Regions from separate parts of the Streptomyces sp. NPDC029956 genome, predicted to be linked through region 2. Evidence: riboswitches for the same ligand, from Rfam matches in the RefSeq annotation. Region 2 holds a riboswitch; the other holds the start of a gene.
The links. A riboswitch is a leader RNA that binds a small molecule or an ion and turns the genes downstream of it on or off. The one in region 2 is predicted to bind cyclic di-AMP.
Positions count from the first base shown of each region.

Region 1: linked by a shared signal. The riboswitch ahead of ACZ4XX_RS22765 (M23 family metallopeptidase) and the one ahead of ACZ4XX_RS07920 (M23 family metallopeptidase) in region 2 are both predicted to bind cyclic di-AMP.

Region 1 is NZ_JBVHZJ010000029.1:19,429-26,480, forward strand. Features, by position in the region: gene ACZ4XX_RS22760 (GntR family transcriptional regulator) at 1-594, opposite strand, end outside; gene ACZ4XX_RS22765 (M23 family metallopeptidase) at 808-1,578, opposite strand; cyclic di-AMP (ydaO/yuaA leader) riboswitch at 1,591-1,756, opposite strand; gene ACZ4XX_RS22770 (M16 family metallopeptidase) at 1,957-3,324, opposite strand; gene ACZ4XX_RS22775 (M16 family metallopeptidase) at 3,351-4,703, opposite strand; gene ACZ4XX_RS22780 (DNA gyrase/topoisomerase IV subunit A) at 4,885-7,052, shown strand, end outside.
Region 2 is NZ_JBVHZJ010000007.1:139,575-146,626, reverse strand. Features, by position in the region: gene ACZ4XX_RS07930 (STM4011 family radical SAM protein) at 1-337, shown strand, start outside; gene ACZ4XX_RS07925 (SGNH/GDSL hydrolase family protein) at 324-1,118, opposite strand; gene ACZ4XX_RS07920 (M23 family metallopeptidase) at 1,282-2,286, opposite strand; cyclic di-AMP (ydaO/yuaA leader) riboswitch at 2,291-2,450, opposite strand; gene ACZ4XX_RS07915 (tyrosine-protein phosphatase) at 2,839-3,660, shown strand; gene ACZ4XX_RS07910 (DUF6126 family protein) at 3,668-3,823, opposite strand; gene ACZ4XX_RS07905 (helix-turn-helix domain-containing protein) at 3,868-4,527, opposite strand; gene ACZ4XX_RS07900 (aspartate aminotransferase family protein) at 4,601-5,986, opposite strand; gene hpnH (adenosyl-hopene transferase HpnH) at 6,049-7,052, opposite strand, start outside.

The sequences.
Region 1 (7,052 bases), on a different contig from region 2:
GCGCTCCGCGTGCAGCGCGGTCAGCGTCCGCGCCCGCTCGGCGTCACCGCGCGCCACGGCGTCCACGATCGCGCCGTGCTCGGCCCAGGCGTCCACCGGCCGCTCGGGCTGCTCGACCGTGTACATCCAGGCGATCTTGTGCCGCAGCTGGGTCAGCAGCGCCGTCAGGGCCGGGCTGCCGGAGGCCTGCGCGAGCGTCTCGTGGAACCAGCCGCCGAGTGAGCGCAGATCTTCGCCCTGTCCGCGCCTGGCCCGCTCCTGACCCAGCCTGACCAGGCCGCGCAGCACCTTGAGATGGGCCTCCGTGCGCCGCTGGGCGGCACGGGCCGCCCCCAGCGGTTCGAGCAGCGCCCGCATGTCCAGCAGATCGGCGGCCTCCTGCTCGGTGGGCTCGGCGACATGCGCCCCGGCGTGGCGGCGGGAGACGACGAAGCCCTCGGACTCCAGGGTGCGCAGGGCCTCTCGGACCGGGACACGGGAGACCCCGTACCGGCGGGCCAGCTGGTCCTCGGTCAGCCGGCTGCCCCGCTCGAAGACGCCGGAGACGATGTCGTCCCGGATCGCCGTGCATACCGAGTGCGCGGGAATGCGCATGTCCGACCTCCGCCTTGGTCTGCGCGAGTCAATTCCGACGGCGCCTGTTCTGCGCCCGATCTGCGACTCTATTGCAGCGCGCCGGAATTTCCGATGCCCCGGTGGAATATCGATGTCCCGCGACCGACGAAAAGCCCCGGCTCTGTACGAGCCGGGGCTTTTGCGATGCGAGGGGGCGGCGAACCGCCGGCCCTGCGCGACGGGCGTCCTGGATCAGACGTCGACGCCGCGGGCGCGCAGGTACGAGACCGGGTTGATGTCGGAGCCGTACTCGGACGTCGTCCGCGCCTCGAAGTGGAGGTGCGGGCCGGTCGAGTTCCCGGTCGAACCCGAGATGCCTATCCGCTCACCCGGCTCGACGCTCTGGCCGACGTAGACCCCGATGGAGGAGAGGTGACCGTACTGGGTGTACGTGCCGTCGTTCATCCGGATGACGATGTTGTTGCCGTACGCGCCGCCCCAGCCGGCCTCGACGACGGTGCCCGAGCCGACGGAGACGACGTTGCTGCCGTAGGAGGCGTGGAAGTCGATGCCGGAGTGGCTGCCGGAGGACCAGAGCGAGCCGCCGGTCTGGTAGCCGGTGGACACGTACGTGCCCTCGACGGGCAGCTGGAAGGAGGCCAGGCGGCGGCGCTCGGCCTCGCGGGCCGCACGCTGCTCGGCCTGGCGGATCTCCTTGGCACGGGCCTCGGCCTTGCGCTTCGCCTCGGCCTTGGCCTTCGCCTTGGCGGCGACCTCGAAGGCCTCCTGCTCCTGGGCGGCGGCCTGGGCGTCGATCCGCTCGGCGAGGTCGTCCTCGGTGATCACCTTGGTGAGACCGGTGTCCTCGGGCGAGCGGTGGTCCGTGTCGGCGGCGAGCGCCGGGGAAGCGAGGGTTCCGATGACGCCTGTGGTGGCGAGCGTCGCCGCGCCGGCGATGCCCACGCCGCGGCGCGCCATCCGGCTCGGAGCACGATGCTTCCCGGTGGCACGGGTGAACGCCATGTAGGGGCTGATCCTTTCCTTCCCTCTCGCCTACCGGGTTAGCTGACGGGTTCGGAGCAGGAAGGTCTCCTACGAGCCCCTCCGTACGAGACGAAGGCGCCCGATTCACCCCAGGGACTACGTGTGGGTCCCCGGCTCCCCAGGCTCGCGCCTGACGGGGACTCGGCGATGTCTGTCCGATGCCGCGGATGCGGCACGTGCAACTGACGAACAGACGCACTGACGCTATGCGGATCGTCTTTCAATCACCAACCGGACACGCATTTTGTAAGACATGCCACAGGCCATAGGGCCACTCTTGATCTCAATACGGACAAAGGGGAGGACCCCGACGAACTATGCCGTCGGGGCCCTCCCTTGCCGTGTCGGCGGCGTGAATCAGCCGGTCACGACGGTCACTTCACCGATCCCGAGCGCGCGCACCGGATCCGCGATCTGCGCCGCGTCGCCGACGAGCACCGTGACGAGCCGGTCCACCGGGAAGGCGCTGACCACGGCCGCCGTCGCCTCGACCGTGCCGGTCTCGGCCAGCCGGGCGTACAACTGGGCCTGGTAGTCGTCCGGCAGGTGCTGCTCGACCTGGTCGGAGAGCGTCCCGGCGACGGAGGCGGCGGTCTCGTACTTGAGCGGCGCGACCCCCACCAGGTTCTGCACGGCCGTCTCCCGCTCGGCGTCGGTGAGGCCCTCCGCGGCCAGCGTCCGCAGCACCTTCCACAGGTCGTCAAGAGCCGGGCCGGTGTTGGGCGTGTCGATGGAACCGCTGATCGCGAGCATCGAGGCGCCGTTCCCCCGGCCGTCCGAGCGGAGCACCTGCCCGAAGGCACGCACGCCGTACGTGTAGCCCTTCTCCTCGCGCAGGACCCGGTCGAGCCGCGAGGTGAGGGTGCCGCCCAGGCAGTACGTGCCCAGGACCTGGGCCGGCCAGACGCTGTCGTGGCGGTCGGGTCCGACCCGGCCGATCAGCAACTGGGTCTGGACGGCGCCGGGCCGGTCCACGATGACGACCCGTCCGGTGTCGTCGGCGGTGATCGGCGGCATCGGGAGCGGCTCGGCCGGCTCGCCGGTCCAGGCGCCCAGGGTCTCGGCGAGGACCTTGTCCAGATCGACACCCGTGAGGTCGCCGACGACCACGGCGGTGGCCGTGGCGGGCCGGACGTGCGCCTCGTAGAAGGCGCGGACCGCGGCGGCGTCGATCGCCTCGACGGTCTCCTCGGTGCCCTGGCGCGGCCGGGACATCCGGGCCTCGGCCGGGAACAGCTCCTTGGAGAGCTGCTTGGCGGCGCGGCGGGACGGGTTGGCCGTCTCGTGCGGGATCTCGTCGAGGCGGTTGCGCACCAGGCGCTCGACCTCGGTCTCGAGGAACGCCGGCGCGATCAGTGCCTCGGAGACGAGACCGAGCGCCTTGGGCAGCCGGGAGACGGGAACCTCCAGGGAGACCCGTACGCCCGGGTGGTCGGCGTGCGCGTCGAGCGTCGCGCCGCAGCGCTCCAGCTCGGCCGCGAACTCCTCGGCGCTCTGCTGGTCCGTGCCCTCGAAGAGCGCGCGGGCCATGATGGTGGCGACACCGTCGAGACCGGCGGGCTCGGCGTCCAGCGGGGCCGGCAGGAAGATCTCCACGGCCACGACCTGCTGGCCGGGACGGTGACTGGTGAGCAGCGTCAGGCCGTTGTCCAGGGTGCCTCGGTCCGGGGCCGGGAAGGCCCAGGGCCGGGCGACGCCGGGCGTCGGCTGCGGGTGGAAGTCCATGCTCGTCAAAGACGCGGCGGCGTCGGTCACTGGTCCGCTCCCTCTTCCTCGTCGTCGCCGTTGTCACTCTGTTCGGTCGCCAGCGGCTCGTAGACCAGCACCGCGCGGTTGTCGGGGCGCAGCGTGGCCGCGGCCACGGCCTGCACCTCGTCGGCGGTGACCGCCAGGACGCGGTCCACGGCGGTCAGCGCGAGCTGCGGGTCGCCGAACAGCACGGCGTACCGGCACAGTTCGTCGGCGCGGCCCGCGACGGTGCCGAGCCGGTCGAGCCACTCGCGCTCCAACTGGGCCTGCGCGCGCTCCATCTCCTCGGGCGTGGGGCCCTCGGCGGCGAACCGGGCGAGCTCCTCGTCGACGGCCGCCTCGATCTGCGGGACCTCGACACCGCCGGAGGTCTTGACGTCCAGCCAGCCGAGCGAGGGCGCGCCGGCGAGCCGCAGCATGCCGAAGCCGGCGGCGACGGCCGTACGGTCGCGGCGGACCAGGCGGTTGTGGAGGCGGGAGGACTCGCCGCCGCCGAGGACCGTCAGGGCCAGGTCGGCGGCGTCGCAGGCGCGCGTGCCGTCGTGCGGCAGCCGGTAGGCCGCCATCAGCGCGCGGGCCGGGACCTCCTCCTCGACCACCTCGCGCAGCTGCTCGCCGATGACCTCGGGCAGGTCGCCGGAGCGCGGTGCGGGCTTGCCGTCGTGGCCGGGGATGGAGCCGAAGTACTTCTCGACCCAGGCGAGGGTCTCCTCCGGGTCGATGTCGCCGACGACCGAGAGCACGGCGTTGTTCGGGGCGTAGTACGTGCGGAAGAAGTTCCGCGCGTCCTCCAGGGTGGCCGCGTCCAGGTCGGCCATCGACCCGATCGGCGTGTGGTGGTACGGGTGCCCCTCCGGGTAGGCCAGGGCGGTCAGCTTCTCGAAGGCCGTGCCGTACGGCACGTTGTCGTAGCGCTGGCGGCGCTCGTTCTTGACGACGTCCCGCTGGTTCTCCATGGACTCGTCGTCCAGGGCGGCGAGCAGCGAGCCCATGCGGTCGGCCTCCAGCCAGAGCGCGAGCTCCAGCTGGTGCGTGGGCATGGTCTCGAAGTAGTTGGTGCGCTCGAAGCTCGTCGTGCCGTTGAGGGAGCCGCCGGCGCCCTGCACGAGCTCGAAGTGCCCGTTCCCGTGGACCTGCTTCGAGCCCTGGAACATCAGGTGCTCGAAGAGGTGGGCGAGGCCCGTGCGGCCCGGGACCTCGTGCCGCGAGCCGACGTCGTACCAGAGGCAGACCGCGGCGACCGGGGTCAGGTGGTCCTCCGAGAGCACCACACGCAGGCCGTTCGCCAACCGGTGCTCGGTCGCTGTCAGGCCGCCGGAGCCGGCCTCGGCCGTGGCCGTGTGACCCATGGGCATGTACGTCCCTTCGATCGCGATGTGAAAAAGTCCTGCCACTGTATGCAAGCGCGCCGACACCTGGCGAAGTTCCCGCCCCCTGGAGATGTCCCTCTTCCGGGTCGCGGTCGGCGCTGTCGGTGGCACGGTCCACAATGGTCCGCGTCAGATCAACCTTGTTGGTGAAGGAGCCGCAGCCGCGATGGCCCGCCGCAGCACGAAGACACCGCCGCCGGACGACGCGTTCGAGGAGCGAATCCTCGACATCGACGTTGTCGACGAGATGCAGGGCTCCTTCCTCGAGTACGCGTACTCGGTGATCTACTCGCGTGCCCTCCCGGACGCCCGTGACGGCATGAAGCCCGTCCAGCGCCGCATCGTCTACCAGATGGGCGAGATGGGGCTCCGGCCCGACCGGGGCTTCGTCAAGTGCGCCCGTGTCGTCGGCGAGGTGATGGGCAAGCTCCACCCGCACGGCGACGCGTCGATCTACGACGCCATGGTCCGCATGGCGCAGCCCTTCTCCATGCGGCTCCCCCTGGTCGACGGCCACGGCAACTTCGGTTCCCTGGGCAACGACGACCCGCCGGCCGCCATGCGGTACACCGAGTCCCGGATGGCCCCGGCCGCCCTGATGATGACCGAGTCCATCGACGAGGACACGGTCGACTTCTCGCCGAACTACGACGGCCAGGAGCAGGAGCCGGTGGCGCTGCCCGCCGCCTACCCGAACCTGCTGGTCAACGGCGCGTCGGGCATCGCGGTCGGCATGGCGACCAACATGCCCCCGCACAACCTCGGCGAGGTCGTCGCGGCCGCCCGCCATCTGATCCGTCACCCGGGCGCCGACCTCGAGACGCTGATGCGCTTCGTGCCCGGCCCCGACCTGCCGACCGGCGGCCGGATCGTCGGCCTCTCCGGCATCAAGGACGCGTACGAGTCGGGCCGCGGCTCGTTCAAGATCCGTGCCACGACGAGCGTGGAGACGGTGACGGCGCGCCGCAAGGGCATCGTCGTGACCGAGCTGCCGTTCACGGTCGGCCCCGAGAAGGTCATCTCCAAGATCAAGGACCTGGTCGGTTCCAAGAAGCTCCAGGGCATCGCGGACGTCAAGGACCTGACCGACCGCAACCACGGCCTGCGCCTGGTCATCGAGATCAAGAACGGCTTCGTGCCCGAGGCCGTCCTCGAGCAGCTCTACAAGCTGACGCCGATGGAGGAGTCCTTCGGCATCAACAACGTGGCCCTGGTCGACGGCCAGCCGCTGACGCTCGGCCTCAAGGAGCTCCTGGAGGTCTACCTCGACCACCGCTTCGAGGTCGTCCGGCGCCGCTCCGAGTTCCGCCGCACCAAGAAGCGCGACCGGCTCCACCTGGTGGAGGGCCTGCTCGTCGCCCTGCTCGACATCGACGAGGTCATCGCGCTGATCCGGGAGAGCGAGAACTCGGCGCAGGCCAAGGAGCGCCTGATCGAGCGCTTCTCGCTCAGCGAGATCCAGACGCAGTACATCCTGGACACCCCGCTGCGCCGCCTCACCAGGTTCGACCGGATCGAGCTGGAGACCGAGCAGGACCGGCTCAACGGCGAGATCGACGAGCTGACCGGGATCCTCGACTCCGACGCGGAGCTGCGCAAGCTGGTCTCGGCGGAACTGGCCGCGGTCGCGAAGAAGTTCGCCACGGACCGGCGCACGGTCCTGCTCGAGTCGGCGGGCGCGCCCGTCGCGGCCGTCTCCCTCGAGGTCGCGGACGACCCGTGCCGGGTGCTGCTCTCCTCGACCGGACTGCTCGCCCGTACGGCGACGGCGGAGCTGCCCCCGGTCGACCCGGACGCCACCCGCGTCAAGCACGACGCGATCCTGTCGTCGGTGGCCGCCACCCAGCGCGGTGACATCGGCGCGGTGACCTCGGCCGGCCGGCTGCTCCGGATCGCGGTGATCGACCTGCCGCAGCTCCCGGACACGGCGTCCGCTCCGAACCTGGCGGGCGGCGCGCCGCTCTCCGAGTTCCTGTCCCTGGAGGCGGACGAGACCGTGGTCTGCCTGACCACCCTCGACGAGGCGTCCCCGGGGCTCGCCCTCGGCACGCTCCAGGGCGTGGTGAAGCGCGTGGTCCCGGACTATCCGGCGAACAAGGACGAGCTGGAGGTCATCACCCTCAAGGAGGGCGACCGGATCGTCGGCGCGACCGAGCTGCGGACGGGCGAGGAGGACCTGGTCTTCATCACCTCCGACGCCCAGCTCCTGCGCTACCCGGCCGCGCAGGTACGGCCCCAGGGCCGGCCGGCCGGCGGCATGGCGGGCGTCAAGCTCGCGGACGGCGCCGACGTGCTCTCGTTCACGGCGGTCGACCCGGCGGCGGACGCCGTCGT
Region 2 (7,052 bases):
GGAGTGGACGCGGATCGATCCGCTCTTCCCGTACAGCCGTCATCCGCACCGCTCGGCGGGGCTGCCGTGCCGGACCGGGGAGTCGGTGATCTCGGTGGACGGCGAGGGGACGGTACGGCGCTGCCATTTCGTCAAGGCCGAGCTGGGGAACCTGTACGACGGCTCGTACCGCGCCGCCCTCCGTCCCCGGGCCTGTCCCCTCGCCGTCTGCGACTGTCACATCGGCTACGTCCATCTGGAGACGCTGCCGCTGTACGACGTGTTCGCCGGCGGGGTCCTGGAGCGGATCCCCGCCGTCGTGCACCCGCCGACGATCCCCGGAACTACAGGGGCATGAGGTCGGGGCGCTTCGCCTCGACGTGGTCGCCGGAGCTCTCGCCGCGCAGCCGGCGCCCGATCCAGGGCACGAGGTACTCCTTGGCCCAGTGGATGTCGTCGCGGCGCACCTCGAGCGTGCCGCGCGGGGGTACCGGCGGCCACGCCTGGTCCGGGTCGGCCGGCACCGGCATGCCGAGGACCTGGGCGGCGCGCAGCGCGACCCGGGTGTGGCCGTCCGAGGAGAGGTGCAGCCGGTCGTCGTCCCAGGCGCGTCGGTCCTGCACGGACCTCAGGGACCAGAGGTCGAGGACCGGGCAGTCGTAGCGGTCCGCGATGGCCCGGACGTGCCCGTTGTACGTGGCGATCTTGCCGCGCAGGTGCTTGAGGAGCGTGACGCCGCGCGTGTCGAAGCCGGTGGTCACCATCACGGTGCCGACGGCGGAGGTCAGTTCGGCGACGGCGCGCTCGAAGCGCTCGGCGACCTCGTCGGGGTCCGTGCCGGGGCGGATGATGTCGTTTCCGCCGGCGCAGAAGGTCACCAGGTCGGGGGCGAGTTCCTTCGCCCTCGGAACCTGTTCCGCCACGATCTGGTCGAGGAGGCGCCCGCGTACGGCCAGGTTGGCGTAGCGGAAGGCGTCGTGCTCCGGCAGCTGGTCGGCGAGCAGCACCGCGAAGCGGTCCGCCCAGCCGACGTACGTCCCGTCGGGCCCGGGGTCTCCGACGCCCTCGGTGAAGCTGTCACCGATCGCCGCGTACGACCCGATTGCATGCTTGTCTGTTGATCTCGAATCGTCTGCCACAGGAGCACATCCTTCCCCTTCGGATGTGACCTACGCGACCGTAAGGAGGGGTTGACGCAGGGTGACATATGCCACCGATAAAGAATTTGCCAAGCCGGAATAGACCGGGAACACGCCGGAGGCCCGGCACGTGGGTGCCGGGCCTCCGGGTGACGACGGTGCGTCAGATGCTCACGCCGTGCTGACGCAGGGCGGAGATCGGGTCGATGTCGGAGCCGTACTCCGGCCCGGTGCGGATCTCGAAGTGCAGGTGCGGGCCGGTGACGTTGCCGGTCGCGCCGGAGAGACCGATCTGCTCGCCGCCGCTCACGGTCTGGCCGGCGGAGACGGAGATCGAGGAGAGGTGGGCGTACTGCGAGAAGGTGCCGTCGGCGTGCTGGATGACGACCTGGTTGCCGTACGCGCCGCCGTCGCCCGCGGAGTAGACGGTGCCGGGGCCGACCGCGACGATCGTGGTGCCGGTGGAGGCCATGAAGTCGACACCGGTGTGGTAGCCGGAGGACCACATGGAGCCCGAGGCGCGGTACGGGGTGGACATACCGCCGCTGACCGGGGCGAACCAGCCGGAGGCAGAGGTCGCGGCGGAGGACTTCGAGGTCTGCGCGGCGGACGTGTCCGAGGAGGGCGCGCTCGCGGCCGGGGCGGAGGAGCGCTCGCTGCTCCGGGAGGCGCGCGAGGTGTCGCCGTTCTTCGCGGAGCTCTTCGGCGCGGCGGCCTTGGGCGCGGCGCTCTTCGGCGCGGCGGCCTTGGGCGCGGCGCTCTTCGGCGCGGCGGCCTTGGCGGTGCTCTTGGCGCCGAGGGTGAGCTTCATGCCGGGCAGGATGAGGGAGGGGTTCTCGCCGACGACCTGACGGTTGTCCGCGTACAGCTTCTGCCAACCGCCGGCGAGGTGGTGCTCGGCGGCGATCTTCGACAGGTAGTCGCCCCGCGCGACGGAGTACGTCTTCGGCGCGGCCTGCTTGGCGGTGGGCGCCGCCTTGGCGACGGCGGGGGCCTTCACCTGGGCGGCCGCGGTGACGGCCTGGCCGGGAGCGGCGGCCGGGGCGGCCTGGGCGCCGGTGGCACCGAGGAGCGGGAGGGCGACGACGGCGCCTCCCGTACCGGCGGCGGCGATTCCGCGGGTGAGGCGGTTGGACTTGATGCGGCGGTGCTTACCCTTCGCGGGCATGGCGAATTCCTCTCCGGCGCCTGCGAGGTGAGCTGTCGGGTTCGGACTGGAGATGCCCGGCCGCGCTCTCACGCGGCTTCACCCCAAGCCGTCCTGCATCGCGGGACCGGCGTACTTCCTGGGTCCCCCGCTCCTGCCACGCATGGGATGAGTGGAATTCCGGACGGTGGCAGGATTCGGCGGTCCGACCGGATTGACGGTGACGCTAGACGAGCGGGGTCGGCGCGAACAAGCCAATGATTTTTCCCGGCATTCCGGGTACGGCATTTCCCCGGGAAAGCCGGTCACCCTCCGTGGATGACGGACCCTCGATTTCCCTTTTCCGTACGGCAATTGCTTCGGCCCGTCGGCCACGATCCGTCACTTCTATGACCCTGCTCACGCGCCTGGGCCCATCTCGCCTGTAAACAGGGCGCGTTATACGCAACGCCCTAATTCGGACAGATCACCCATTCCCGTCCAGGGGGGTGCGAGGACACGGCCCCACCTGGATGATTGCCCCTGGAACCGATCTCGCGTCGGGCACCCGAACGTCGACCACCAGGAGCATCCGTGACGCAGCAGCTGCCGCAGGTCCCGCCCATCGAAGCGAACGAACCCGAGCTGGCCGAGGTCCGCAACTTCCGGGACGTGGGCGGCCTGCCGACGACGGACGGGCGCGCCGTGCACCCCGGCCGTCTCTTCCGCAGCGGCCACCTCGCCCACGCCACCGAGGAGGACGTCGTCTTCCTCGACTCGCTCGGACTGCACACCGTCTTCGACTTCCGGAACCTCGCCGACCGGAAGATCGAGGGCCCGGACGTCGATCTTGCGGGCGTGCGGAACGTGAACATACCGCTCAACGACCCGGCCGACGGCAAGGAGTTCTGGAAGCTGGTCCGCGACGGCGACATCGAGCAGCTGCGGGGCATCCTCGGCGACGGCAAGGCAGCGACCCGAATGTCCGACTCGTACCGGAAGATGGTGGTCGAGCGGACCGCGGAGCACAGCCGGATCCTGCACGCCATGGCCGAGGACAGCCTCCCCGCCCTGATGCACTGCGCGGCCGGCAAGGACCGCGCCGGACTCTCCATCGCGATCACCCTGCTGGCCCTCGGGGTCGAGCGGGAGGCGATCGAGGCCGACTACGTGAAGTCGAACGACCCGCACCGCCGCTACAAGGTGCGCCGCAGCTCCACCGCCCCGGATGCGATGTCGCCCGAGGTGATGGAGCTGCTGAGCCCGCTGTTCGACGCGCGGGTGGAGTATCTGCGGGGCGCCTTCGAGACCATCGAGGCGACCTGGGGCTCGGTGGACGCCTACCTCACGGAGGGCCTGAAGCTGTCCCCCGAGACCCGTGAGCGGCTGCGGGAGCGACTGCTCACGGAGGCGTGAGCAGGACCTACTGGTTCTGCCCGCCGAGCATGAAGAGCAGGTAGAGGAAGCCGGCGAAGAGGTGCCCGGCGATCAGATAGGCGAAGAGGCGCAGGACGAGACCCTTGGGGAACTTGCCCTCGCCTCGCTCTTCACCGGTGACAGCTCGTGACTTCTCGGACATCTCGGTCCTTTTCTTTCGAAGGAAGGTCGAAGGAGTACGCGGGATCAGCGCCGGTGCGGAGTTCCGTCGCCGAGACACAGCTCGGCGACGGGGCTCTGCATCAGTGTGTGCACGAAGAGCAGCTCGGCCCCGCCGGGGGTCGCCGCCCCGATCCGGTGCGGGGTCAGCGAGTCGAAGTGCGCGCTGTCCCCGGGGTCGAGGACGTGGACGGCCTCGCCGAGCGCGAGCCGCACCCGGCCCTCCAGGACGTGGATCCACTCCTCGCCGGGGTGGACGCGCACGATGTCGCCCCGGGTGGCGTACGGCACGTGGACCCGCAGGCACTGCAGGGCGCGCCCGGCGCCGCCCGCCTGGCGGTAGATCCAGCCGTCGGCCTCGACGGGTTCGGAGCGTCCGGCGCGGACCACGGGGTCCCGTTCGGGGGGCGTCTCGCCGAGGAGCTCGGAGACCGTCGTACCGTAGATGCGGGCGAGGGCGAGCAGCATGGGGAGCGAGGGCTGCCGGTTCCCCGTCTCCAGGCGCGAGAGGTGGGCCGGCGAGAGGCCGGCCCGCTGGGCGGCGGCCTCCAGGGTGAGTCCCCGGCGGCGGCGCAGGGCCCGCAGCTGCGGGGCGACGTCCGGCAGGACGTCGGGGCCGGCGGCGCCCGGAACGCCGGGGGCCGGGGTGGCGGGGTCCGGGGAGGTCTCCCCGGGGACGTGGTCCATGCGTCCATTCCGCCAGGATCGTGCCTCTGAGGCAAGTTTCTTGCCTCAGAGGCAAAAGCCCGGGGTCATACGGTCAGCGCTGCGCGACGGCCTGTTTCACCAGGGTCTTCCCGAAGTCCCACATCAGTCCGCCGCCCCCGTGGGCGTCGTCCATGACCGCGGTGAACGCGGTGACGAACCGGTCCACGTCCGCCTCGTCGATCACCAGCGGCGGGATCAGTTTGATCACCTCCAGATGGTCCCCGGAGACCTGGGTGAGGATCTGGTGCCGCTGGAGCAGCGGGACGACGACCATCTGGGCGAAGAGACCCTTCCGGGCCGCCTGGAGCATGGTCCAGCGCCCGCGCAGGCCCAGCGAGGACGGCCGGCCGAACTCGATCCCGATCATCAGTCCGCGCCCGCGGATCTCGTGGAGCAGCTCGTACCGGGGCACGAGCTCCTTCAGCCGCCCGGAGAGCAGGTCGCCGATCCGGCGGGCGTGCGCGACCGTCCCCTCGTCCTCCATGACCGAGAGGACGGCGAGCCCAGCCGTCATGGCCTGCGCGTTCGATCCGAAGCTCGCCGAGTGGACCAGGACCCGGTCCATCGACGAGTAGACCTTCTTGAAGATCCAGTCCTTGCCGAGGGTGGCGCCGACCGGCACATAGCCGCCGGAGAGCGCCTTGGCGACACAGACCAGATCCGGCTCGACGCCGTCCTCGTGCTGGTAGGCGTAGAAGTCGCCGGTCCTGCCGAGGCCGGTCTGCACCTCGTCGGCGATGAGCAGCGCCCCGTGCCGGTGCAACAGCTCCTGCGCGGCGCGCAGGAAGCCCGGCGGGGTCTCGTGGACGCCCTTGCCCTGGATGGGCTCGACGACGAAGGCGGCCACGTCGCCCTTGCCCAGCTCCCGCTCCAGGGCGTCCAGGTCGCCGAGCCCGATCGCCGTGTCGGGCAGCAGCGGGGCGAAGCCGTCCCGGAAGCCGTTCTCCCCGTTGACGGAGAGGGAGCCGGTGGTGAGCCCGTGGAAGGCGTGGGTGCAGTAGAGGACCCTGGGCCGCCCGGTGGCGTACCGGGCGAACTTCAGGGCGGTCTCCACGGCCTCCGTGCCGCTGTTGCCGAAGAAGACCCGGTCGAGGTGCGGGCTGTGGGCGAGCAGGCGCTCGGCGAGGAGCCCGGGCAGCGGTTGGCAGTCGAAACGGGTGAGGTCGGCGAGCTGGGCGTCCAGGACGTCGTGGAGGGCCTTGCGGACGACGGGGTGGTGTCGTCCGAGGCCCATCACGCCGAAGCCGGCGAGCATGTCGAGGTGGTCGACCCCGTCGGCATCCCAGAAGTGGGCGCCTTCGGCTCGCTCGTACACCTTGTCGAAGCCGATGGTGTGGAGCATGCGCGGCAGCTGGTGGTTGAGATGGCGGGCGTGCAGCTCGTACCGCTCGCCGCCGCGCTCGGCGAGCAGCGCCCGCACGTCGAACTCACCCTTCATGGTCGCTCACCCGTTCCCTGGGTGGTCATCGGCTTCGTGGGCGGTCGCCCTTTCACGGTCGGTCACCCGTTGTTCCCCGAGACGGTCTCCCTGACAGCGCGCAGGGATTCCTTGAGGGAACCCATGGTGGCGAGGACGGCGGTGGGCTCGTAGCCGCAGTGCGCCATGCAGTTGGCGCAGCGCGGATCCTTGCCGCGGCCGTACTTGTCCCAGTCGGTCTCCTCGATGAGTTCACGGTACGTGGGGACGTATCCGTCGCTCATGAGATAGCAGGGCCGCTGCCAGCCGAAGAGCGAATAGTTCGGAATGGCCCAGGCGGTGCACGGGAAGTCCGCCTTTCCTTCCAGGAAGTCCAGGAAGAGCGGCGAGTGGTTGAGCCGCCAGCGGCGCCGGTTTCCCCCGGCGAAGGCCTTCTTGAAGAGCTCGCGGGTCTGCTCGACGCCGAGGAAGTGCTCCTGGTCGGGGGCCTTCTCGTACGCGTACGCGGGCGAGATCATCATCTCGTCGACCTGGAGGTCGTCGTTGAGGTAATTGAGCACCTCGATGATGGTCTGCGGGGTGTCGGTGTTGAAGAAGGTCGAATTGGTGGTGACGCGGAAACCACGCCGCTTGGCCTCCTTGATGGCCGCCACCGCCTCGTCGAACACGCCCTCCTTGGCGACGGATTCGTCGTGCCGCTCGCGCAGGCCGTCGATGTGCACGGCGAAGGCGAAGTACGGCGAGGGTGTGAAGTTCTCCAGCTTCTTGCGCAGCAGCATCGCGTTGGTGCAGAGGAAGACGTACTTCCGCTTGGCCACCAACTGGCGCACGATCTCGTCGATCTGCGGGTGCATCAGGGGCTCCCCGCCCGCGATGGACACCATGGGCGCGCCGGACTCGAGGACGGCGCCGACCGCCTGGGCGACCGGCATGCGCTGCTTGAGGACACCTGCCGGGTGCTGGATCTTTCCGCAGCCCTCGCACTTGAGGTTGCAGGCGAACAGCGGCTCGAGCTCGACGATCAGCGGGAACTTCTCACGCTTGCGGAGCTTCTGTTCGAAGAGGTAGGTCCCGACCCGGATGGACT